DNA from 3 places in the Bacillus marinisedimentorum genome. Region 2 is predicted to be linked to each of the others. Evidence: riboswitches for the same ligand, from Rfam matches in the RefSeq annotation. Region 2 holds a riboswitch; each other region holds the start of a gene.

Region 1 (7,870 bases), on a different contig from region 2:
CACGATAAACAGCAAATCTCCGAAAGTTGTAGTATAATTTCGCATCTTTCAGACCTCCCTGCCATAAGCTTTTCCGGGCCGGCCAGAAAGTATGCATATTTCAAATGCCAGGCAATTGCCTGGCATTTGAAAGCTCGAAAGTTAACCGCCGGTTTCAGGTTCTTCATTTGTTTCTTCTGATGACGGACTAGCATCAACGATCAGAGCTTCTCGGCTGTTTCCGAATATTATACTTCCTGTCAGATACATGAAAATGCCAATCGCAATGGCCAGAATCAGGAAGACACCAATAAAAGCCCCCATTTCATCCCTCCTGAATAATCAAATATCCATAGTAAGAAACCAGTACTTAAGTATATGAGGCCGGGATGGGATGATGAATTCAAAAAAAGCGCATGACGGCCGCAGAAGCGGGATTACCTGCAGGAAGACAGTTTTCTTCTTCCGGAAGTATCACCGCTTATGACGGCAGCCGTCAGACCTCGCAGATGCACCCTAATCCTGTTTGAAAAAAGTATGCCTGCCAATAAAGAAAGACTCGCCGATTGGCGAGCCTTTAGGTGAAGACAGCGGCAAAGTTGCCTTATCTATATTCTTAAAATTGGCCGGAATACGGAATTCCCCTTGCTGCCAATTTCCTATATCATAAAAAAAGCGGGCATGGAATTATTCCATACCTGCATCAGATTATGGTTTGCCAACCAAAATCTTATCGCAATATATAAATCGACGTTTCATTTGGGAATATAGGGGTGGAAACACTTTTCATTTACAAAAAAATTATTTCATTTACTTTCTCCCGATGGATGATAAAATGTGGTTTGAGGCGTTTGCTTGCTATTGGAGTATTGAAAAAGCAAACATGATAGATTTTGCTACATCATTAAGAGGAGACGATTGATGTTGAAGAATCGTTTAGTTATGATTTGTATTTCTTCTTTCCTGCTGTTGTCGGCATGCTCGCCGCTTCCCGATAAGGAAAAAGATAATGTGAATCAGCGTATTGAAACAGAGGAAGTTGTCGGTTCAACCGCTTATTATACAATTTCTGATTACAAACCGGGGGCTGCCCGCGGTTATCTTCCCAAGTCAATTCAGACGGAAACTGATATTGATGAAATGGAGACGGGGCTGATGGAACTGGCCCAGGACTATTTTGATCCTGATGATTATTTATACCGGGAAGGACAAGTGTTGTCAGAGGACGAACTCAGCAAATGGCTGAAGCGAAAAAGCAAAACGTATGAAGAAGGCCTGAACCCTGCGCTGAACTTCGGTGAAAATGACTCCTGGGAAGAAAACATGGAAAAGGCAAAAAAGAATCCTTCCGTAATTGGATATATCCACGAACAAAATTATGTAACGAAAAATGGGAAGCTTGCAGGCGCTGCCATTTCAATTGTTGTCAATAGTGTGGACTATTTGACGATTATTGATGAGCAAGGCCTTCTTCATAAAGACCAGGTTAAAATCAGCGATAAAGAGGCGAAAAAGGAAGGAATGAAGGCTGCGTCAAAAGTGGCGGAGCGCCTCCGGCAAACGGAAGAAATGAATAATATTCCGATTGTGTTCGCCATATACCAGCAAGGGGCCCAAAATGATGTCGCACCTGGCCATTATCTGGCTAAAACCCTTTTGAAAAAAGGACAGGCAAATATCAAGGAGTGGGAACAGACGGAGCGGGAAACGTTCTTGTTTCCTTCAAAGGCGGGAAACGAGCATGATCCTGAACTGTCCCGCCAACTTGCGAACTTCAAAACAATCATGGAGTCACGCTTTCCGCTTTTTGATATACCGGTCGTGACCAGGGCTTTGTTTGAAGGCGACCAGCTTCAACAGCTGACGATTGAAATGCCGGTGGAAATTACAAGTTATGCGGAAAAAGTCGCGTTTACGGAATATCTGTACAACCAGGTTGTAACAGGCGCACTTCCTGGCTATGTACCGATTTACATTTATGTAAAGTCGTTTGACGAACCAATCAGCATCATCAGCTGGGATCCTGAAGAGAAAAAAGCCTACTCACATATGTATTAAAATATTTTCTTTCGCCACCCAAATAACAACTAAATCACATATGAAAAACGGTCAGAGGTTTAAGTTAAGCCACTGACCGTTTTTCTATATAATCTTTATTTTGTTAAAGCGCTCTTTGTCATTCGGAAGCAGGAACGGACGCCGCTCTTGTACGCCCCCCTGAAAGGGAGTATCTGCAGCTGAAATCAACTTCCTTTCCAAAGCGCTGCTTCGCAGAAGCCTTTTTCACTGTTAAGGATATTATAAAATTTAAATGTTGTGGATAAAAAGCAAGAAGGGAATCGTCCAGCGCCAGCGGCTGCGTCATAAGTGGGTGATCCCCTCCGGGAGGAAAGAGGACCTCCCTGCGGGTACCCCGCTTATGCGTACGCTGCTAAGCGGGCGCCTTGTGCATTTGTTCTTTTTTAACAAGCCATTGCTCCATCCTGATATGAATATATTCATCAAATCCTCCAAAAAACTGGATATCCAAGCGAGTGTTCGCACTCATCACAACAATGGACCAATCTCCCGGTCATTTGCTGTGTGTAATTGTACGGCATCAGATTTAAAGTAAAGAAGACATACCATTTTTGAATCGTAAGGATGAAAAACGATGTTCATAATAAAACGAACCATTTTACCATTTCTAAGCGCGATTATAATCCTTGCCGGGTGTACACAGCAATTTTCCCTTCATGAAGCTTCGTTGAAAACAGAACGTTTCCTGGAAGCAAAGCCGGTCGTTTACAAGGTGGAAACGGTTGTGGATGAAAGCGGACGCACAGTGAGGAGCACGATTACGACAATTGAGATGCTGCCGAGTGCACAGAGCCGATCCCTTTCAGAACAATATTTGTATACTTTTTCTTCTTTTGCAGGAGGAAGAAGCGGAAACGGGAATTATTATGGAGAAATATGGGATTATTATTCATTAGAAATTTCTTTCCAAACGTTGCGTGCTGCCCCTTTCCATAAAGCTGAAAAAGCGGCCGGTGAAACGGAAATCAAATGGATTTCTGTATAATCTGCTGCATGACGAGCGCCTCTTCTGCATCTGTATGTCTTTTGTCTGATGGAGGATGTCAGCCAGCCAACAAAAGTTCTAAATTTGAAAAAATGACAGGAATTCATATTTTCAACAAGAATCTAAGGTAGTAACGAAAATGCAGAATAATACAATCCGAAATAGGGTAAAGCAATAAAAGGCTAAAACATTCAAGTTTGGAAAGAAGGGGAGCGCTTGGATTTAATTTTCTTTATGAGCATATACATAGTGGCCTGGCTGACTGTCACCTTTTCCATTGTTAGCTTGATTCAATTTCTATACCCTGCCTGGAAGATTCATGCCCTCGTTACATTTTTATACATTGTTGCATCAGGGGTATATGTTGCAAATGCAAGCTGGAACGAATGGCAGATTGCAACTGGTTTTGCCGCATCTGCATACACAGCTGTAGTGTTTGTCAAAACGATAAAGTGCTTCAAGGAAGCGGCAGATAAAAAGGTAGAGGAACTGGAAAAAGGTACTTAAGCCGCAATGACGAAACCCTGTTTGGATGTTAACCTGCAAGGGAAAAGAATTTCGGAGACTAATTGAAGGAGATGTTGTAAAAAATGCCTTTGAATGTTAAAGCTGGAGAGACAAGGATTGTACGATTCAACAATGCGGAAGAAGCGAACAGGTGGTTCCGGGATAATGAGGATGCGGAAATCCTCGATGTAAGATATGGCATTACCTCAGATGACGGAAGTAAATTGGAAGGTTTGCTAGTCATTTATAAAGACAACCATTGATTCATTAAAAGAGGCCGTGGGGCCTCTTTTTCGTTTTCAATAACCATCTTCTGTGTCAGTTTTCCCCTGCCTATGAGTGAATTTTCAAAAATTGGGGTAAAGAATAGTAAACGAGAAACAAAGGTGGGAAAGAATGAGTAACCTCAAAGCTGTCTTCATATGTTCATTCATCTTGCTGTCGGGTTGCGGAGTGCAGGCATCAGAGGAGATCACGAGTGAAAAAGCTGAAAAAATTGCCTTGAGTCAGGCAAAAGAGGATATGATGGAATACAGTGTCGAAAATGCTCAGAAAGACAAGATGCAAGTGTCTAAAGTGGAAAATAATGCAGCGAGTGATGGGTGGGAAGTTTACATCAGCCTGGATGGAGCAAAGGAGGCATCCTGGCTGGCAATGTACCATGTTGGACCTGACGGGGAAATATTTGGCGAAGCATGGCACGCCAAACCTAAAAAGCGCGACTGATCAAGACGGCAAAGCCATAGCCGTCTTTTTTCATGCTTGTGTTTCACATGCTGAAACAGGGTACTTCGAATAACACCTTCCTATGATGTCTGGCCGGTGCTTGATTGCTGTATATAGCCTGTCAATTCATTAAGTTTAGTATCAAGCTTCTTACTCAAATTGATCACTTCCGCGGATGTATACGTTTCAGCTGCCGAAGCCGCTTTATAAAGATTTTGCCGTAATTCCTCTATCTCTGTTGTAAGCCGTTTGTGGCGGTTCATTTCACATCACCCTTTCCGGTCGATTGACCAGAAGTTTGCGAGCAGCTGGCTGGCATGCGAGGAATCGGTTAGCCCCTGTAGCTTTGCGTCTTAAGCTTTCACTTAATTTGCCTTTTATCATATCTCTACCCATTATATCGGTGTAACCAGGGTTATCTTAAGTTATAATACCATATTTACCCTATTTTTTAAATTTATTTCAAAATTATCATTCATTCGTTGGACAAATGGCCAAAAAAGGTTTCCGTAAATGATTGGCTTGTATTCATTCCTTTTCGGGAATGGTGAGGATTATCCTTTACCGCGAACGGGGTAAATCAGATACAACGTTACTTTATCCTGTAATCGTAAGATAACTGTTCCCCTATACGAGTAAAAAATTTAATTGCAGAATTGACTCTACTTGTATAGACAAGTATACTTTGGATGAAAGGATTAACCGAAACCGCTTACGTGATTTATTTTTGTTTTAAGGGAAAATTCATAAGACCGATACAGAACTTATTGTTTATTTTTCATCAAGCTGTGTTAAACCGGATTGTCGTTTTTCGGCAAGGTCATATTAGATGATAGTCTTACAGGGGAACCAACTTCCTATGCAGGCTTCCAGATAAGCCTTCCCATTCATTCCTCGGAGCGGACCTTGTTTCTTCTGTTCGCCCGCAGTCACTTGTATGCTTATAAATGAACAATGCAATCGGACAGAGGCCATCGTCAGCAGCGATTTATGCTGGAATCGGCGAGAGCTGTTCAGCCAGTGCCGTTTCAATATAGACTACCAACCAACGATGTCTGGAGGTTTTAGTATGAACTACAAAGAATGGTGGCGCAAAGCCGTTGTATATCAAATCTATCCGAAAAGTTTCAATGATACAACCGGAAATGGAATAGGTGACATTCCGGGTATCATCGCAAAGCTTGATTATTTTAAAAAGCTTGGTGTCGATGTGTTGTGGCTGACACCGGTTTACCAATCTCCCCAGCGTGATAACGGCTATGATATCAGTGATTATTATGCCGTCCATGAAGAGTATGGAACAATGGAGGATTTCGAAAGGCTGCTTGAGGAAGCACATGGCCGCGGCCTGAAAGTCATCATGGACCTGGTCGTGAATCATACATCTACTGAGCATGAATGGTTCCAGGAATCTCGCAAATCCAAGGATAATCGTTACCGCAACTATTATATTTGGAAAGACGGCAAGGAAAACGGAGACCCGCCGACGAACTGGGAGTCTAAATTTGGAGGTAATGCCTGGCAATATGATGAGCAGACAGGACAATATTACCTGCACCTATTCGATGTAACCCAGGCAGATTTGAATTGGGAAAACGAAGAAGTCCGCCGGCAAGTGTACGACATGATGCATTATTGGTTTGAGAAAGGAATTGATGGATTCCGGCTGGATGTCATCAACTTGATTTCTAAAAACCAGGACTTTCCGGATGATGATTCCGGCGACGGCAGGAAGTTTTACACAGACGGCCCGCGCGTCCATGAATATCTCCATGAAATGAATACGGAAGTCCTGTCAATGTACGAGGCAATGACAGTCGGTGAAATGTCATCCACGACAATAGAAGACTGTGTGAAATATTCCAACCCCGCGCGGGAAGAACTGAGTATGACATTCAACTTCCACCATTTGAAAGTGGACTATCCAAATGGTGAAAAATGGGCGCTGGGTGCGATGGACTTTCTTGCTCTGAAACGTATTCTTACGAAATGGCAGGAAGGGATGTACAAGGGCGGAGGCTGGAACGCTTTGTTCTGGTGTAACCATGATCAGCCGCGGGTCGTCACCAGATACGGAAATGACAAGACGTATTTCAATGAATCGGCAAAAATGCTGGCGACAACGATTCATATGATGCAGGGAACCCCTTACATTTTTCAGGGTGAAGAATTCGGCATGACAAACCCGAAGTTTGATAAAATTGATGATTACCGCGATGTGGAAACATTGAATATGTATAAGCTGCTGAAAGAGGAAAAAGGCTTGCCGGAAAAGGAAATCATTGAAATCATCAAGCAAAAATCCCGTGATAATTCAAGGACGCCAGTCCAGTGGAATAAAGAGAAGCATGCTGGCTTCACTACTGGAACACCATGGATCAATGTTCCGGAAAACTATAAGGAAGTTAACGCTGAAAATGCTCTTGAAGACAGGGAGTCCATTTTCTATCACTATCAAAAACTGATTCAGCTTCGTAAAGAAGTGGATTTGATCACTTATGGCGAATATGAATTGCTCCATGAATATGATCCGGAAATTTTTGCTTATATCCGGAAAGGGGATAACGAAACGCTTCTGGTCGTCAACAATTTCTTCGGCGATGAAGCGAAATTCACCCTGCCGGATCACATTGATGTAAAAGGGTGCATCAGTGATGTCCTCATCGGCAATTATTCTGAGCCGCCCCAGGATTTCAGGAACATGACGCTGCGGCCATATGAATCTGTTGTCTATCATTTGAAAAAATAATTTATAGGCAGGCGGAGGCAACCTTTGCCTGCTTTCATCCATTTTGATTCGGCACTGCCGGACAGCCTGGAAAAAGGAGCAGGGGAGTATGAATAACAAATATAAAATAATCTATCAGGAGATTTCTGAGCAAATAGAAAGCGGAAAAATGAAACCGGATACAAAACTTCCATCCGAGCACGAGTTAATGGATATGTACGGCGTTTCGCGGGAGACGATTCGAAAGGCCCTTAATTTACTTGCCCAAAATGGGTTCATCCAAAAAATCCGGGGAAAGGGATCAATCGTGTTGGATTTGAAGCGATATGATTTTCCTGTCTCGGGAATGGTCAGTTTCCGGGAACTCGCCGATAAAATGGGGCAAAGCACACGAACCATCGTAAAAGAACTCGGCATTTTGGAACCGGATGATTACTTGCAGGAGCAACTGCAGATTAAAGGCAATGAAGACGTTTGGAAAGTAGTAAGAGTACGCGAAATAGACGGGGAAAAGGTTATCCTTGATAAAGATTTCTTCCTTACATCTTTTGTGCCGGAACTGACAAAAAGGGCGTGTGAACATTCGATTTATGAATACCTTGAAGATGAAAAAGGCCTCGAAATCAGCTTTGCGAAAAAAGTGATATCAGTTGAGGAACCCGGAGAGGAAGACCGGAGACTGCTGGATTTTAAAGACTATCACGCCGTTGTCGTTGTCAGGAACTATGTGTACTTAAAGAGCGCTGACCTATTTCAATATACGGAATCCCGGCATCGTCCCGATAAATTCCGATTTGTCGATTTCGCAAGAAGGGAACAGAAACGCTAAAGAGAAGCACGGTTCAGTAGCGTAAGGCAAAATAGGC
Region 2 (7,870 bases):
CCGCAGGCGAGTTGAAATACGAAGAAATTCAGATGAAAGAAATACCGGATTTGAAGAAAAAAGCCGAGGAATCCGACGATCAGATGATTTATCAGGAGTTAAATGATAAAATCCAGTTTGCGGACAGGCTTGAAAAGCGTCTTCATGACTTGAAACTGAGCCGCCAGATCACCATTCAGACAGCACCGCAAATCCGCATGATCCAGAACATGAACCAGGCGCTTGTCGAAAAAATACAGTCATCCATTTTAACGGCGATACCGCTCTGGAAAAATCAAATCACCATCGCGCTCACGCTGTTCCGCCAAAAGCGCGCGGTTGAAGCCCAAAAGCAGGTCAGCAAAACAACGAATGAGCTGCTCTTGAAAAACGCCGAAATGCTGAAAACGAACAGCATAGAAACGGCTAAAGAAAATGAGCGCGGGCTTGTTGATATTGAAACGCTGAAACAGACCCAGGAAAATCTGATTTCCACGCTTGAAGAAACAATCCGCATCCAGAGCGAGGGAAGAACGAAACGGCGCCTTGCTGAGCAAGAGCTGGCAAAAATGGAAGATGAACTAAAGCAGAAGCTTTTGGAAATCAAATAATCGAAGTATCAGGCCGGACCGCCAAAAGGTCCGGCCTTGATTAATTATCCGACTGATGACAACATCATTCTTCAATCCAGTTCCAGGCTTCTTCCACTTCGTCAGACTCAAATTGTTTTGTTTCTATACCAGGCAGAATGTCTCCGATTTCCGTTCCTTTTTCCAGAATATCCTGGGGACTGACAACAGCAAACTTGTTATACTGCCCCCATCGTTTCGCATCCAGTTTAACGCCTTCAATCATTCCCTGCAAAGTTGCTCCGTCTAAATCGCTGATGAACGCCAGCACGTTGAACGGCTCATCTTCACCAAAATACCGTTTCACATACTGATCCATTTTCTCAGCATCTTCTTCCGCCGCTTTTCCTGATACTTCTATTACAACCGTTTGTTCATCCCGGGAAGGAAGAATTGTCAGCATCTGAATTGCCTCCTTTATCACGCGTTATATTTATCAGTTCCCGTTACGTTTTATTTTCAATCCGGCTGGGGTCGGCATAACATTTGAAAATAGATGAAAGTCTGGTTTTTCAATTTTCGAACGTAATGAGACTCTTCTATAATTCATTAACTAAAGAGACGATTCATGACTTATCGCACCTTAAAATGCCCACTGGGTTCAGTAAAGGCGCGATTCCGAGCCACTCTTCTTTGAGAAAAGCTTTAACCGGGTTAGCAAATTGGCCAGGCCAGTGACAGTTGATGGCTACAACAACATTAAAGTTTTAGGGTTCCCTTTTATCCTTCACTCGCGGGCAGGTTAGAACGACAAAGAGCTTTTTTAAAAGTTGATATCACATTTATGTATGCTCCCTTTTTTTATTCTGTTAGGTATAAACCCATCACCATTCCACAAGAAAAACCCCGGCAGCCGCCGGGGCTTTTCTTTCATTTTTTATTGAACTGCCGCTTGCACATCCAGCACTCCATTTCCGTAGTAAAATACATCACCAAGCGGAATTGCTGTACTGTTCAAGATACCGCGGACCTGGACATTGCTTAACGATGGATTGTCAGCCAAAATAAGAGCTGCCGCCCCTGAAACATGAGGGGTTGCCATCGATGTCCCGTTAAAGTAGTCATAAGCGTTTCCTGGAACAGAGCTCAGGACATTTACACCCGGTGCCATAATTTCCAGTTCATCACCTACACTGGAGAACGATGCCCTGTTGTTGCTGTCGTCAACTGCACCTACAGCCATCGCTGATGCATATTTGGCAGGATAGCCAATTGTGTTTCTTTTCCCTTTTGCTCCGTCATTTCCAGCAGCCGCAACGACGAGAACGCCGCTGTTATAAGCATTATCAACTGCCTGCTGAAGAGATGTTGAGCCCCTGCTGCCGCCAAGGCTCATGCTGATGACATCCATATCGTTTGAAACAGCCCACTCGATGCCTTGAATGATGCCGCTGTATGTACCGCTTCCGGCACTATCGAGTACCTTGACAGCATACAAATTCGCGGACGGGGCAACACCGAGCACACCAACTGTGTTATTGAGGCCGGCCACCGTACCTGCAACATGCGTGCCGTGACTGTTTCCATCATTATACGGATCCGGTTCCGCAGCGATGAAGCTGGCACCGCCTGCCACACTTAAATCCTCGTGGCTTGCATCAATTCCCGTATCAAGAATCGCAACTTTTACACCAGAACCCGTATTCCCTGTTGCCTGAACATCATCCGCATTGATGTGCGTGATGCCCCACGGAACCGTCTGGCCGATTGCATATGCCTTGTGGTCTTCTTCCACATAAGCGATATTAGGATTATTGGCAAGTGCCTGTACTGCCTGCTCCGGCAGCTTCGCGTGGACAACCTCCATGAATTTGTACTCATGAAGGACTTTTCCGCCCTGGTTTTTCACGATATTTTGGTTGACCCTGTCTTTGAACCCGATCAAATAATCATTGACCTGACCCTTCTCCGGCGCAGCGCTGGCAAAACTGCTGAATATCATTGAAAAAGCCAGCAAGAACGTTAAGATAAATCCTGTGAACTTCCATGGGTTTTTCATACTTATCCTCCTTCTGAAACAGAGAGCAGCCGCTCAAAGTTTCTGAATATTTATAATAATACGATAACATACAAATTACCGATATGTTATTGGGAAACAAGCTTGACAAAACAAGGTGTAATGCGCAATTTGCGCAGCTGGTTTCCCAACTTTTTTAACAACAAAAAAACACCTCAATTTCGAATTAAGGTGTTAAATGCTAGTATTTTGGTTAACAAATCTATAAATACTTTTAATAGGGTAAATAGATCGGATTGATCGGCAATTCATGCAGAATGGAAGTCTCATTTCTCCACTCCACTTTTCTTTCCTTTCTGCCCTCATTGAGTGCAATCGCCTGTAAAGAAAGGAATATATCATTTCTGTTTTTGCCGATGCATCTCTGCAGGTCTTCCGGAATGAACGGATCAAGGCATTCCAGTGTATCCGGGTCGAGTGATACATGAAGGGTCGCTTCCTCCATTAAATCCTGGCAAATCAGCCTGACTTTCCCTTTTTTAAGCTGGATGTCTGAAATCGTATACCTCATGCCTGTTCACTTCTTTCACCGAAAACTGCATGCTGAACTTTTATCGAAGCAGCTGAAAGGTTATTTAGGCACTCCTGCTTAATGAAATCCCTGCATACGAAGTCCTCTATTTCATCCATGACCGTTTGCCTTGCTTTGACAAAATCCATTTCAGATACACCTTTTTCCAGGCGTGACCTTAACTCCATTTCAAAAAATTCGACCGAACCGAAATACACTGTATTCATAATCCGCCGCCCCCTTCGCCTGCTAATTCAATGTTCTCAATTTCATTCCCCAGCAAGTGCCAAACATTTTTCAAGTCTGTATCATAGAAAAGATACGAATCAAGAGATTCATCATACTTCAGCAGCTGTCCGATAAATGACTTTTTACCTGACTGTCTTTTCAACATGACAGACAGCATTCTGTTCTCACGTACCAACCGGTTATAGTTCTGTTTGTCCATAAGCCTCCGACTCCCATTCAAAAAGTAAGGGTCTGTTAAATGACGTTGTTGATTTCCTCTCCAATCACCTTCATTAAAAATCAACATTGTGATTTAACACGACCTAAAGTAAAAAAAGGAATTGCCTCCCCATGGCAATTCCCGCACAGACCAAAGAATATGGATTTCTCCATAAACATTTCGGTAACCCGGCTGTCATCACCCTTTCGAGTATTAGACCCGCAGCTTTGCGTCCTTGCCTTTCGGCCAAGTTTGCCATTATCGATGTTCTTTATCAGAACTATAGATTTGTAGCTAATTATAGTAGTTTAGATTGCATTTTTCAACATAATTTGACACAATTAGGTCTATTCTACCATGTATTTCCTCCTTTAAAATGGTTTTATATTCCAGTCATTAAGTAAAAATAAAACCGCCCTTGATTTTGGGCGGTGAACAATTTGTAAATTAATATTTTTTTAGAATAGAAAAAACGAAAAGTCGACGATTGCCAACTGAATAAGAGCACCCAATAAAGGCCTCTTCACCTTCTTCAATGCATAAATCTTAACTCCTTCATCAGGTGAAGACATTATGGAAAATTTATCCATAATCCTTTTGGCGCCGCGAAGGCCAAGACCAAGACCTCTAGAGGACGGGGGATGGCTTTCTTTCAGCACACGGGGAAGGTCCGTGATCCCTTTTCCACTATCCTCAATTTCAAGGTGGATCCCCCGTTCATTGGAATAACATATGAACCTTCCAGATGATCCGGAATGCTTGATGATGTTATGGGTTAGCTCTGAAACAGAGACAAGCAATTGCTGTTCTTCAAATTTTGAAAACCCAGCATTTTCTGCTACTTTTTTTGCACACAACAGCGCTGCCTTCACATCTTCTTTGGTATGGATTTCCACTTCATATCTCACAGCTGGTCCCCTCTACTGTAGACTTTATATATATAATGTGATTCCCCCGTTGCGGAAGTGGTAAACCTGTTAAGCGCACAAAACCCGGCTGTCCGATGATTCGTAAGGACTGCCGGGTTTTCACCTGAAGTTATAATACTATACGCCCACGCTTTTGACGATCTTGTAATTTTTATGGGCTACAACTGTTTTCTCAAATTCGAATTCCAGTTCATCCAGATGGTCCATTACCGTTAAGTCCACAATTACGCTGTTCGTCAGCACTTTTTCAACCTTTCCGTACCATCCGTCTTTAAATTCCACAATGTCGCCTACTTTTGCCTCCATCATATCACGACCTCCTCCAACGTCTTCAGCAAAGGAAAACAGGAATAAAAGGCTGGCCTTTGCTGATTGAACCTTAAAATAATATCATTTTACTAAAAAAGGAATCGTCCTGCAAACTTCTTCTATCTTTTTTATCGGCAGCAATCGACTTATTTTTTATAAACCATTTTAAGAAACTCATACGTCCCGCCATTCGTATGCTGCTCATACGTTCCGGCTGCTTCGAAACCCGCTTTTTCATATACCTTGATCGCCCTTTTATTGAAAAGAGCAACTGCAAGTGTGATTTCATTCGGCTTCCAGACCTGCTTGCAAAACCCCAAACCTGCCATTAGAAACTCATAGCCCTTTCCTTTTCCCGTTTGATCAGGCCGCATGCCCAGCCCGATATCGACAGACTGCTCTTCAGCAGCTTTCACAAAGCTGAAGAAGCCGATTAAATCATCATTCTCCAATACGGCAAAGTAATGATTCCCGCGTTTTTCTTCATCCAGGAATTCCTCAAGATCCTCTTCGTCTGCTTCCATATCATAAAATGCATATTCCCCTGCATATTGCCATCGAAACGCTATCTCTTCTGCCTCTTTCTGGGTGAGCCTCCTGAACTTATACATGTCTGCTCCTCCTGCCATACAAATTAAAAAAGCCTCCGTATATAATTAAAGAAGATGATAATTATCACAAAAAACGCTTGGTACAAACGCTTTTAATTCATGGTTGGGTTCTTAATTCATTAAGCCCCCTTTACATTCCCTCTGCCCGGATTAAACCCTGTTTTTCCATTCGTGATAAAGCCGGTGGATACCTTTTTTTACACCAAGAGGATTTTTTAAAAAAACTCGTGCAAATCATACTGCTGTAGGCTATGATTAAATCAGTACATTACTCCACTAATGCACTAGGTGATATGGAGAAGAGGTGGGATGGTTGAGTCTTAATACTGACAGCAGTAAACCAATCTATATTCAAATAGCTGAATGGCTGGAAACAGAAATTCTAAGCGGGCATATTGCAGTGGATGAAAAAGTTTTTTCTCAATATCAGCTCGCAGATATGTTCAATATCAATCCGGCTACCGCAGCCAAAGGACTTGCACTGCTGGCGGATGAAGCGATCTTATATAAAAAACGGGGGTTGGGGATGTTTGTCACTCATGAAGCGAAACAAATAATCGCATCGAAACGGAAAAACCGGACATTGAAAAACCTGGTTACAGAAACCGTACTCGAAGCAAGCCGTCTGGAAGTAAGCGAAACTGAGCTGATTGAAATGATTAGGGCAGAACAGCGCCTCATAAAGGGGGAAGAAAGGTGAATGTCATCGCGTGCAGTAATCTCACCAAAACATACGGAAAGGCGAAAGCACTTAACAGCCTGTCGTTCACAATAGAGGAAAACACCATAACAGGCTTGATCGGCCGCAACGGCGCTGGAAAAACCACGCTTTTAAAAACGATTGCGGGTCAATTGAAGCAAACATCCGGGGATATCCATGTGTTCGGCCAAAAACCGTTTAACAACTTAACGGTGTCTGCCAACATGATTTTTGTACACGATCAGATGACCTTGCCGGACTCTCTGACACTGGCAGACCTTTTACAAGCTTCAAAAAGCTTCTATAAGAATTGGGATGCAGGCCTGGCGGAGCGGCTGTTCAACTATTTCAACTTTGACAGCACCTCAACATACAGCCGCCTTTCCAAAGGAATGAAGAGCACATTCACGATGATTATCGGGCTTGCGGCGCGATGTCCGCTGACAATTTTCGATGAACCGACTACCGGGATGGATGCAGCGGTTCGGAAAGACTTTTACCGGGCATTGTTAAAAGATTACATTTCCCATCCCCGGACAATGATCATCTCTTCCCATTTGCTCGAAGAAATTGAAGACTTGCTGGAGGATATCCTATTGATCGACAACGGCCAAAAGCTGCTTCACCTGCCGATGATTGACCTTAAGGATTATGCGGTAGCATTGAGCGGCGACCAGGCGGCTGTCACCCGATTTACAGATGGAAAGGAGCTTTTTCATCAGCATAAGATCGGTGACAACCATACTTACACCGTGCTGCGGAATACATTTTCCGAGAAAGAAATGCAGGCAGCGCGTTCAGCCGGGATTGAAATGAGCCGGGTATCTTCTGATGACCTTTGCATCTATTTGACCGGAGGCACACAAGGGGGAATTGACGATGTTTTTAACTGAAGCCAGGCTTCCTGACATTATGATGAAGCAATATAAATATAAGCTGAACAGTTACATCGGCGCCTTCCAGTCACTTATGCTGACCCAATTGCTTGGCTTGCTTTTGTCTTTTTCCGGAACCAGTTCGATGAGTTCCGGGTTCTCAGACAGCGTGGATATCTCCATAAGATTTTACACAGGTGACATAATCATCGCCTTTACGATGGTGTGGGCTTTCCTTACCGGCATTTTACTTACGACAAAAGCTTACCGATATGACGACTTCACCTTTGTTACCAGCCGTTTTACAAGCAACCTTTCAAGTATGCTGTTTTTGGCTACATCGAGTTTGATCGGTGCAGTGACCGCCCTGCTTGCCGGAGTGCTATTAAAAGTGATCATTCACTTTACTTCGGATGCCACTCCGCTCGGTTTCCAGCCTCTTGAAGATTTGCACATCGGCATCCTGGCAGCCTGCTTTTCGCTCCTCCTGCTTTCTGCAGCGGGTTACTTTATTGGCATGCTGGTCCAGATCCATAAATTGGTTGCGTTTCTATTGCCTGTTTTATTTGTCGGCATGCTTGTCATTGATGCGAAAAATGGCTCTGAAGAAGGGATCCTGTTTCACATCGCTTCCTTTTTCGCAGATTCTTCTCTCGGTGTTTTCGGTTTGAAAACGTTGTTGGGAACCGCAATCCTTTATGCTTGTTCAATTGTCATTTCTAATCGATTGGAGGTGCGGTCATGACTCTCGTACTGCCGATTTTACTTTTAGTAACCTTTGCTGCGATTACGCCCATTTTGATGAGGAAACGGAATGCAGCCGGTTTCACGTATATGAGTGCCCGAAAGCTTAAATGGATGC
Region 3 (7,870 bases), on a different contig from region 2:
TACCACTGATGAAGGTTCTGTTGTGAAAGTTGAGCTGCCTGGCCGGGGAAACGGCGGGACGGTTGTGCTGGTGAAAACATGATAGAGGGAAACCCCGGACAGAGTTAAGCCGGGGTTTTGTTTTATCTATAGATGAAACAAATCTACACTTGATACGTACCAGTAAAGAGGTGCTTTTATAACTGGAAGGGATAAAAAACATGACTAAAAAACTCTTACTGTTGTTAATGTCTTTTTCACTATTGCTTAACGGCTGCAGCTCTGTTGAAAATGCGAAAGAGGATATTTTCGGGTTTAAGGGCACATATATAGGAGATGCAAATACGTTAGGGAACATGATCAGGCAGTTGCCAAGTGCCGAATATTTTGAAGGAATGGAACTGAAGACGAAGGAAAAGCCTTATGGAATGGTTTTGGCCTACAGCATTGAAGATGAACCTGTGAATGAAGCGGCCGTAAAGAAAACGGTCCTGGCCAATGCGGCATTTCTATTTGCATTGGTCAAAAATGCGGATTGGATTACGTTTGCTTTTGGAGACCAGCGGTATACGGTGACAAAAGAAGACTTGCAAAAGTGGTATGGAAAGGAGTTAGCAAGTTTTAAAAGTGCGGATGATTTGGAAAATCTCATTCAAATTTCTTTACGGGATGGAATGAAAGTGGATGAATTCTTTAATGACATGAACAAGGCGCAGGATTCACTTTAACTGGCTGGGAGTGCAAGTAAAAAGGGACCTATTAGTTAATAAGGTCCCTATTTCTTATCTAGATTTTAAACCGCCGCACAACCTCCTGAAGCTCTTCAGCCATCTGTGAGAGCGCATCTGCCGATGATGTGATTTCTTCCATGGAGGCAAGCTGCTCCTCGGTGGAAGCGGCGACTTCCTGTGACGACGCGGAATTTTCACGGGCGATCGCTGACAGCTCAGCCGCGCTAAGAGAGAGTTCCTGCACACTTGCGGCCATTTGCTGTGCGGTTGCCGATACTTCTTCGATTTGCGGTGCGATTTCCCGCATTCCTCCGACGATTCCTTTGAATTTCCCGGCGGTTTCCCCGGCGATTTCCATGCCGTTTTTGACGTTATCACTGACATCCGCCATCGTTGTGACAGATCGCTCGGTATCTTGCTGGATTGCTGCGATCAAATCGGAAATTTGTTTTGCTGATAGTTTGGACTGTTCGGCGAGTTTCCTGACTTCGTCTGCGACGACAGCAAAGCCTTTGCCGTGTTCACCGGCTCTGGCCGCTTCGATTGCAGCGTTAAGTGCCAGCAGGTTTGTCTGTTCGGAAATACCGCTTATGACCTCGCTGATCTGTCCGATTTCTTTGGAGCGTTCACTGAGCGACTTTATGCTCTCGTTTGATTCAATTACCGCCCGGTCGATTGTGTTCATCTGATCGACGGTTTGTTTTACGAATGTTTCTCCGGTTTCGGCATGTTCGGCTGTTGAGTTGGCGAACTCGAAAACTTTATGGGTGCTTTCCGCGATTTTTGTAATGCCTGCTGAAACTTCTTCGATGGCAAACGTGTTTTTTTCCACTCCGCTAGTCTGGTTCTCGGCACTTCCGGCAATTTGTTCTATGGCTGAGGCGACCTGTTCGGTTGCGCTTGTCGTTTGGTCAGCACTTGCTGACAGCTGTTCGGATGCTGATGCTACGCTTTCGGATGTTGTGGTCACTTCCGTTATCAAGGATCCCAGTTTTTGTTTCATATTCTGGTAACTTGCAGCGATGACGCCAATCTCATCTTGTGAATGGTCCCGGATATCAGCGGTGAAGTCCCCTTCTCCCGCTTGTTCAAGGACCTCAGCGATCACCGTCAGGCGCTTGCGGATTCTGCGGGCAAACCAGATGCCAATAAGGTTGGTTATAAGAATGATGACGGCCAGTGCACCAAAATACACTTTATTGAAGCTGCCGAGTGTCGCCTGGATAAACTCTTCAGATGCCCCTACGTAATAAATTCCGATGATTTCGCCGCTGCTGTTTTTGATCGGCATATAGGCTGTTTGATAGTCTTTCCCGACGACATTTGCTTCGCCAAGAAAGACTTTGCCGTTTTTAAGCACAGTCTCATTCACTTCCTGCGAAACCGTCGTGCCGACCGCGCGTTTTCCATCCTTCTGGACATTCGTGGATATTCTTGTGTCCCCCTGGAAAATCGTCACCGTATCATGTGTCAGTTCGCCGATTTCATCGACGATTTCGTAGTTTTCGTTCAGTTTGGTATCGCCTTTGAAAAGACTCCCGCCCTTTATTTCCCAATCTCCCGGATATTTTTCATCAATATATCGATAAGACAGTGCGAGGTCTGACTTTGCTTTTTCAACAGCTGAATCTTTCAGTCCGCTTTTGACCTGAGTGTTGACGATGATTGAAACACTAACGGCCGTAAGGATAATTACCGAAACGATAAGAAGGTTGATCTTATGTCCGATTTTCAATTTCTTTAAAACATTCATTGACGAGTCCCCTTTTGTGTTATTAGTTGGCACGTGCAAGCAACTGTTCGACTTCTCCCATATTCGGAAGTTTTTCGATATCGAGGATGATGACCAGTCTGTTTTCCAGCCTGGCTACACCCGTTATGTAATCTCCATTGCTTTGCAAAAGCGGAGGCGCCGGCTGGATTGCTTTTTTCTCAATATCAAGCACCTCACTGCCTGAATCGACCAGCAGTCCGACATTGCCTCCGTTTAAAATGGCGATGATAAGGCGCTGCTGGCCGTCTGAAGCAGGAGGTGACGAGACAGCCATCCGCTTCCGAAGGTCTATGACCGGCAACACCTCATCACGGAGATGGATCATGCCCATTACATCATCGCTCGCATCTGGTACAGCAGTAATTTTCATCACATGTTCTATCGACCGGACCTGACTGATGCCGACCGCAAATTCTTCGTGCCCAAGCTGGACAATGATATACTTTGATTCCTGGTTTACGTCGATCATTTTTCTCCCCCTTTTACATGAGAATTTCAAAATGAAATGGAAGGCGCCGGTTTGAAATTTGAAGTTAATACGGGTATAGCACCACTCCCCTGTCACAAACAAAAACTTTCCCCATAAAAAAACTGCCCGATACAGTTTCAGGCAGGCAAAAACAGGCTCAATTAATCTTCTTGAAAAGAAGAGCAACTGGCTGGCGTGTCTACTGTGATAGAGTTAGCCCCTGTAGCTTTGCGTCCCGGCTTTTCAGCCGGTTTGCCAAAAACAGATATGTGTCCCTGGTGTGTGAAAAGTAATATGTATATGTGAATATTGTCATGATTCCATTTTACTGCATGTGAAATGGTAAGAATAGGGTATTGGGTAAGCGTTCTCAAAAAGTTCATAAAATGTAAATTTATTCATCATGACTTTACCGCAGTACCTAAATAAAGGTTTATTGTTGTCATATTCGGCTGGTTCCCTTTATAATTATGTTTACTGAAAATTCTAAATGGGGGAGGCCTGTGGGGTGCCGATAAATATTCCAAAGTTGCTGCCAGCCCGCGAAGTGCTGGAGAAAGAGAATATTTTCATAATGGATGAAGAAAGGGCGGTCACGCAGGATATCCGTCCATTGAACATATTGATCTTGAATTTGATGCCTGAAAAGGAGAAGACGGAGGGGCAGCTGCTTCGGCTGTTGGGAAACTCGCCGCTGCAGCTTAACATTTCGTTTTTGCGCACGGTCACGCATGAGTCAAAGAATGTAAGCAAGTCGCATCTGGAACAGTTTTATATTTCATTTGATGATATTAAGCACCGGCGGTTTGACGGCTTGATCATAACAGGGGCTCCGATTGAACATTTGCCGTTTGAACAGGTGAATTACTGGCAGGAGCTCACGGAAATTATGGAATGGTCAAAGGAGCATGTCACCTCAGTCATGCATATATGCTGGGGTGCGCAAGCTGCGCTATATTATCATTATGGAATCGATAAGGTCGGGCTTCCGGGCAAGTGTTCCGGCGTGTACCAGCATCAAGTGTTGCAGGCGCCGGGCATTGAACTGCTGCGCGGATTTGACGATGAGTTTCTGGCACCGGTTTCAAGGTATACCGATATTGACCTTGATCAATTGGAGAAAAGCGGGCAAGTGAAGCTGCTTGCATCTTCACCGGATGCGGGCCCGTTCCTGATGATGTCGGAAAACGGCCGCCATGTGATGGTGACCGGGCACCTCGAGTATGACACGGGAACGCTCGCTGACGAATATGCCCGCGATACCGCGAAAGGACTCGATGTGGAAGTGCCGCGCAACTATTTTCCCGATAACGACCCGGAAAAGAGGCCGCTGAACCGCTGGCGCTCACATGCCCATCTGCTGTTTTCCAATTGGCTCAATTACTATGTTTACCAGGCGACTCCGTTTGAATGGGAGTAGACAGGTGCCTGTCACCCGTCGAAGTTTGTCGAAGAAAAAACCGGTCCGCAAATAGTTTGCGGACCGGTTTTTGTATTTGTTAAGGAAATTATAAAATGTAAGCGTTGAGGATAAAAAGCCAGAAGAGAACCGTCCAGCTCCAGGCGCCAGCGGCTATCGTCATAAGCGGAGATCCCCTCCGGGAGGAAAGAGCACCTCCCTGCGGGAACCCCCGCTTATGCGTACGCCGCTATGCGGGCGCCTTGCGCATTTGTTCTTGGAAGGTCAGGCGGCGGCTTTTTTCTCCGACTCGTCAACGACAGCTGCTCCGACAATATCGCCCATGACGTTGGAGGCTGTGCCGGCCATGCCGATGATGACATCGACGCCTGCGACGAGCGCTACGATTTCAAGCGGCAGGTTGAACAGGGATAGCACAGCCGATAACGTAACGAGGCCTGCTGCCGGTATGCCGGCTGTTCCGACTGACAGCAGCGTTCCAGTCAGAACGATGATGAACAGGTCGGCTAGAGCGAGCTGAATGCCTGTGACGTTGGCGGCAAAGACGATCGACACACCCATTCTGAGCGCCCCTCCGTCCGAGTTGAACACGGCACCGAGCGGGAGACTGAAGTTGGCCGTCCGCTCTGAGATGCCAGCCCGTTTGGCGGCTTCAATCGCCACTGGAAGGGAGGCAATGCTGCTTGATGTAAAGAACGCCGTCGTATAGGCATCTTTTGTTTTGCTGTAAAACTGCTTCAGCGAAATTTTGGAGCTTTTTAAAAACAGGCTGTAGACGAGAATCCAGAGCAGCACAATGCCAAGATAGAAGACACCCGTAAACCGGAGAAGCGAATTGAAAGTGTCCCAGCCCTGCCCGGCGAATGAAGTGGCAGTGATCGCCAGGATACCGACAGGCGCATAAAGCAAAATCCCTTTTAAAACGAGGAAGAACATTTCATTGGCGGCCTGGAAAACCCTCTGCAGCAAATCCCCGTATTCGTTCATCGCCTCATCACCAGAAAAACGCATTTGTGAGATGGAAAAACCGATGATAACAGCAAGAAACAGGATCGCCATCAAATTTCCGGATGAGAATGCGGTAAACAGATTGTCAGGAATCATATTCAGCAGGACACCTGCAAATGAAGGCGATTCGGGCTTATCAACGGATGCATCAGGCAGCGTCAGCGACTCGCCCGGATTGAATAGGAGGGCGAGACCGAGGCCAATGAATACCGCAGCGGCCGTTGTCGAGATATAGTAAAGGACCAGTTTCCCGCCCATCCTGCCGAGCTGGAGCGGGTTCATCTGATTGACCGCAAGCACAACGGTCAGAAAAACGACGGGAACGGCTATCAGATTCAACAGTTTGATCAAAACCGTCCCGAGCGGCTCAAGAAAACTGACGGACGGCCCGAACAGAGCACCGGCAGCAAGCCCGAGGATAAAACCTGCCGTCATTTTTATAAGCAGTGACGTTTCTTTATACTTCGTCCATAAATTCACCATTTTCACCATCGCTTTATTAGTAATATGTGGTTAGTATACCATAGACCGTTACAGGTGCCTGTCACTTGTCGAATTCAATGCCGACATAAATCGACAAGTGACAGGCACCGCGACCTTAATTCCCCGCATACCTGGAGTAATACGACTTTGCCTCAGTGACATCTTCCACCCCCTGGACGAGGACACGGCCGTCTTTGAAAAAGATCATGGTGATGCGGTCATCGGGGGAAAAACGGACGAGGAATGGTGTTGTCTCCGTTTTCCCTGCTTTGTCAAGGCGCCGGGCTGTTTTTTCAAGATTTACATTCAATTTTGTGCGCGGATTGATTTGGACAGTGTCCCTGCCGCAGAGGGCAGTATAGTTTTCTTGGCTGCTTTCTGATTGATCGAGAAACTCATAGTGATGATGGACACACGCCGGGCAATCAGGGTTACGGCCCTGTGAGATATCCATCTGGAAAAAGGAATTATGCCAGATCTCGAATTTTTCAAGATTGGGGCTCGGCCTGGCTCCGGTCAAGAGTTTCAGCGCTTCGACAGCTTCAAAAGACCCGATGATATCCGTGATCGGCGAGATGACGCCAATCGTATCGCATGTTTCCCCAAGGCCAGACGGCAGATCGGGAAACAGGCAGCGGTAGCAGGGGGTTTCTTCCGGCACGATGACGGCAAACATGCCCCGCGAACTGACGGCACCGCCATAAATCCAGGGTGTATTGAACTTTATGGCGGCATCATTGATTAAATAACGCGTCATAAAATTATCTGTGCCATCGACTATGACATCAAACCCTTTGAGCAATTCTTCCGCGTTATCTGGATTCAAATCCGCAAGCACCGGATCGACAGAGACAGTTGAATTGATCCTGGCCAATTTTTTCTCGGCCGCAATTACCTTGGGGAGGCGGTCAGCTGCATCGTCTTCATCAAACAGAGTCTGCCGCTGCAGGTTTGATTTTTCCACAAAATCACGGTCTATTATTCTTACAAAACCGACACCCGCACGGACAAGGTGGTTGGCGATGACTGTCCCCAGGGCACCCATTCCCACGACTGCCGCCCGGCTTTTCATCAATTTCTGCTGGCCTTCTTCGCCGATCGGCTGGAAAAGAATTTGCCGGGAGTACCGTTCCATTTCCGAGTTCATTTTTTATCCCTGCTTTCCTGAAACATTTACTTAAATTATAAAGCATAGATTAAGATAGGCTGAATAAAAAAAGGAGAAAATTACTATTCATAAAAAGGGATTTTAGCAGATAAGTCGAAATTATAAGATAGTTGTGCCGTGTTATTTTGACGGAGAAAAGAATGAAAGAGGTGTGTAGGATCAATGAATCTCGGCGGGTTTAAAAACAAAGAAGTGCTTGTGGATTTGACGAGCGGTGACATTGGCTACAGGGAGATCAATGAAGAGGATGCCAAAAAGTATATTGGCGGACGCGGTCTTGGCGTAAAATATGTTTTTGACAATGGCCCTGATGTGGAACCGCTGTCAGACGAAAATATTTTATGTGTCATGACCGGGCCGGTTTCTGGATCAAGAACATCAATGAGCGGCCGGCTTGCGGTTGTTACAAAATCACCGCTTACCGGGACAGTGACCGATTCCCATATGGGGGGCTGGACAGCGGCAAGGCTTAAGTGGGCTGGCATTGATAATATTATTTTCAAAGGCAAAAGTGACAGGCCGGTTTACCTTTATATCGAAAATGGCAGAGCGGAGCTGCATGAAGCGGCCGACCTGTGGGGCAAGAGCACAAGGGAAACTGTCAAAGCGATGAAGGATGAATATGGCGAAGAGGATTTGAGCGTCATGACCATCGGCCAGGCCGGTGAGCATCTTGTCCGCTATGCCTGTTTCATGAACGAACATGACCGTTCGGCAGGACGCGGCGGTACGGCAGCCGTTGCCGGATATAAAAACCTGAAGGCGATTGTCATCAAAGGGTCGCAGAAAGGCAATATGCCTGAGCCGAAACTGAAGGATGAATACAAAGAAGCGAATA

What was found. Region 2 has a riboswitch for cyclic di-GMP ahead of A4U59_RS02630 (hypothetical protein). Riboswitches for the same ligand answer to the same signal wherever they lie in the genome.
Region 1: linked by a shared signal. The riboswitch ahead of A4U59_RS07075 (aspartyl-phosphate phosphatase Spo0E family protein) and the one ahead of A4U59_RS02630 (hypothetical protein) in region 2 are both predicted to bind cyclic di-GMP.
Region 3: linked by a shared signal. The riboswitch ahead of A4U59_RS08125 (chemotaxis protein CheW) and the one ahead of A4U59_RS02630 (hypothetical protein) in region 2 are both predicted to bind cyclic di-GMP.

The regions. Positions count from the first base shown of each region.
Region 1 covers NZ_LWBL02000024.1:12,065-19,934, reverse strand. The annotation lists gene A4U59_RS22370 (hypothetical protein) at 1-45, opposite strand, end outside; gene A4U59_RS21295 (hypothetical protein) at 142-303, opposite strand; gene A4U59_RS07105 (CamS family sex pheromone protein) at 904-2,037, shown strand; gene A4U59_RS07095 (hypothetical protein) at 2,633-3,043, shown strand; gene A4U59_RS07090 (hypothetical protein) at 3,278-3,550, shown strand; gene A4U59_RS07085 (hypothetical protein) at 3,634-3,813, shown strand; gene A4U59_RS07080 (hypothetical protein) at 3,947-4,276, shown strand; gene A4U59_RS07075 (aspartyl-phosphate phosphatase Spo0E family protein) at 4,357-4,539, opposite strand; cyclic di-GMP riboswitch class I at 4,577-4,661, opposite strand; gene treC (alpha,alpha-phosphotrehalase) at 5,346-7,025, shown strand; gene treR (trehalose operon repressor) at 7,114-7,833, shown strand.
Region 2 covers NZ_LWBL02000009.1:88,350-96,219, forward strand. The annotation lists gene A4U59_RS02605 (toxic anion resistance protein) at 1-590, shown strand, start outside; gene A4U59_RS02610 (SpoIIAA family protein) at 655-1,011, opposite strand; gene A4U59_RS02615 (S8 family peptidase) at 1,486-2,607, opposite strand; gene A4U59_RS02620 (hypothetical protein) at 2,840-3,136, opposite strand; gene A4U59_RS02625 (hypothetical protein) at 3,133-3,363, opposite strand; gene A4U59_RS02630 (hypothetical protein) at 3,360-3,584, opposite strand; cyclic di-GMP riboswitch class I at 3,764-3,851, opposite strand; gene A4U59_RS02635 (ATP-binding protein) at 4,043-4,492, opposite strand; gene A4U59_RS02640 (YkvS family protein) at 4,631-4,822, opposite strand; gene A4U59_RS02645 (GNAT family N-acetyltransferase) at 4,969-5,433, opposite strand; gene A4U59_RS02650 (GntR family transcriptional regulator) at 5,747-6,133, shown strand; gene A4U59_RS02655 (ATP-binding cassette domain-containing protein) at 6,130-7,026, shown strand; gene A4U59_RS02660 (hypothetical protein) at 7,013-7,753, shown strand; gene A4U59_RS02665 (hypothetical protein) at 7,750-7,870, shown strand, end outside.
Region 3 covers NZ_LWBL02000026.1:114,988-122,857, forward strand. The annotation lists gene A4U59_RS08110 (alpha-amylase family glycosyl hydrolase) at 1-82, shown strand, start outside; gene A4U59_RS08115 (DUF4825 domain-containing protein) at 201-707, shown strand; gene A4U59_RS08120 (methyl-accepting chemotaxis protein) at 766-2,463, opposite strand; gene A4U59_RS08125 (chemotaxis protein CheW) at 2,486-2,953, opposite strand; cyclic di-GMP riboswitch class I at 3,132-3,220, opposite strand; gene metA (homoserine O-acetyltransferase MetA) at 3,462-4,373, shown strand; gene A4U59_RS08135 (dicarboxylate/amino acid:cation symporter) at 4,638-5,864, opposite strand; gene A4U59_RS08140 (ThiF family adenylyltransferase) at 5,980-7,011, opposite strand; gene A4U59_RS08145 (aldehyde ferredoxin oxidoreductase family protein) at 7,195-7,870, shown strand, end outside.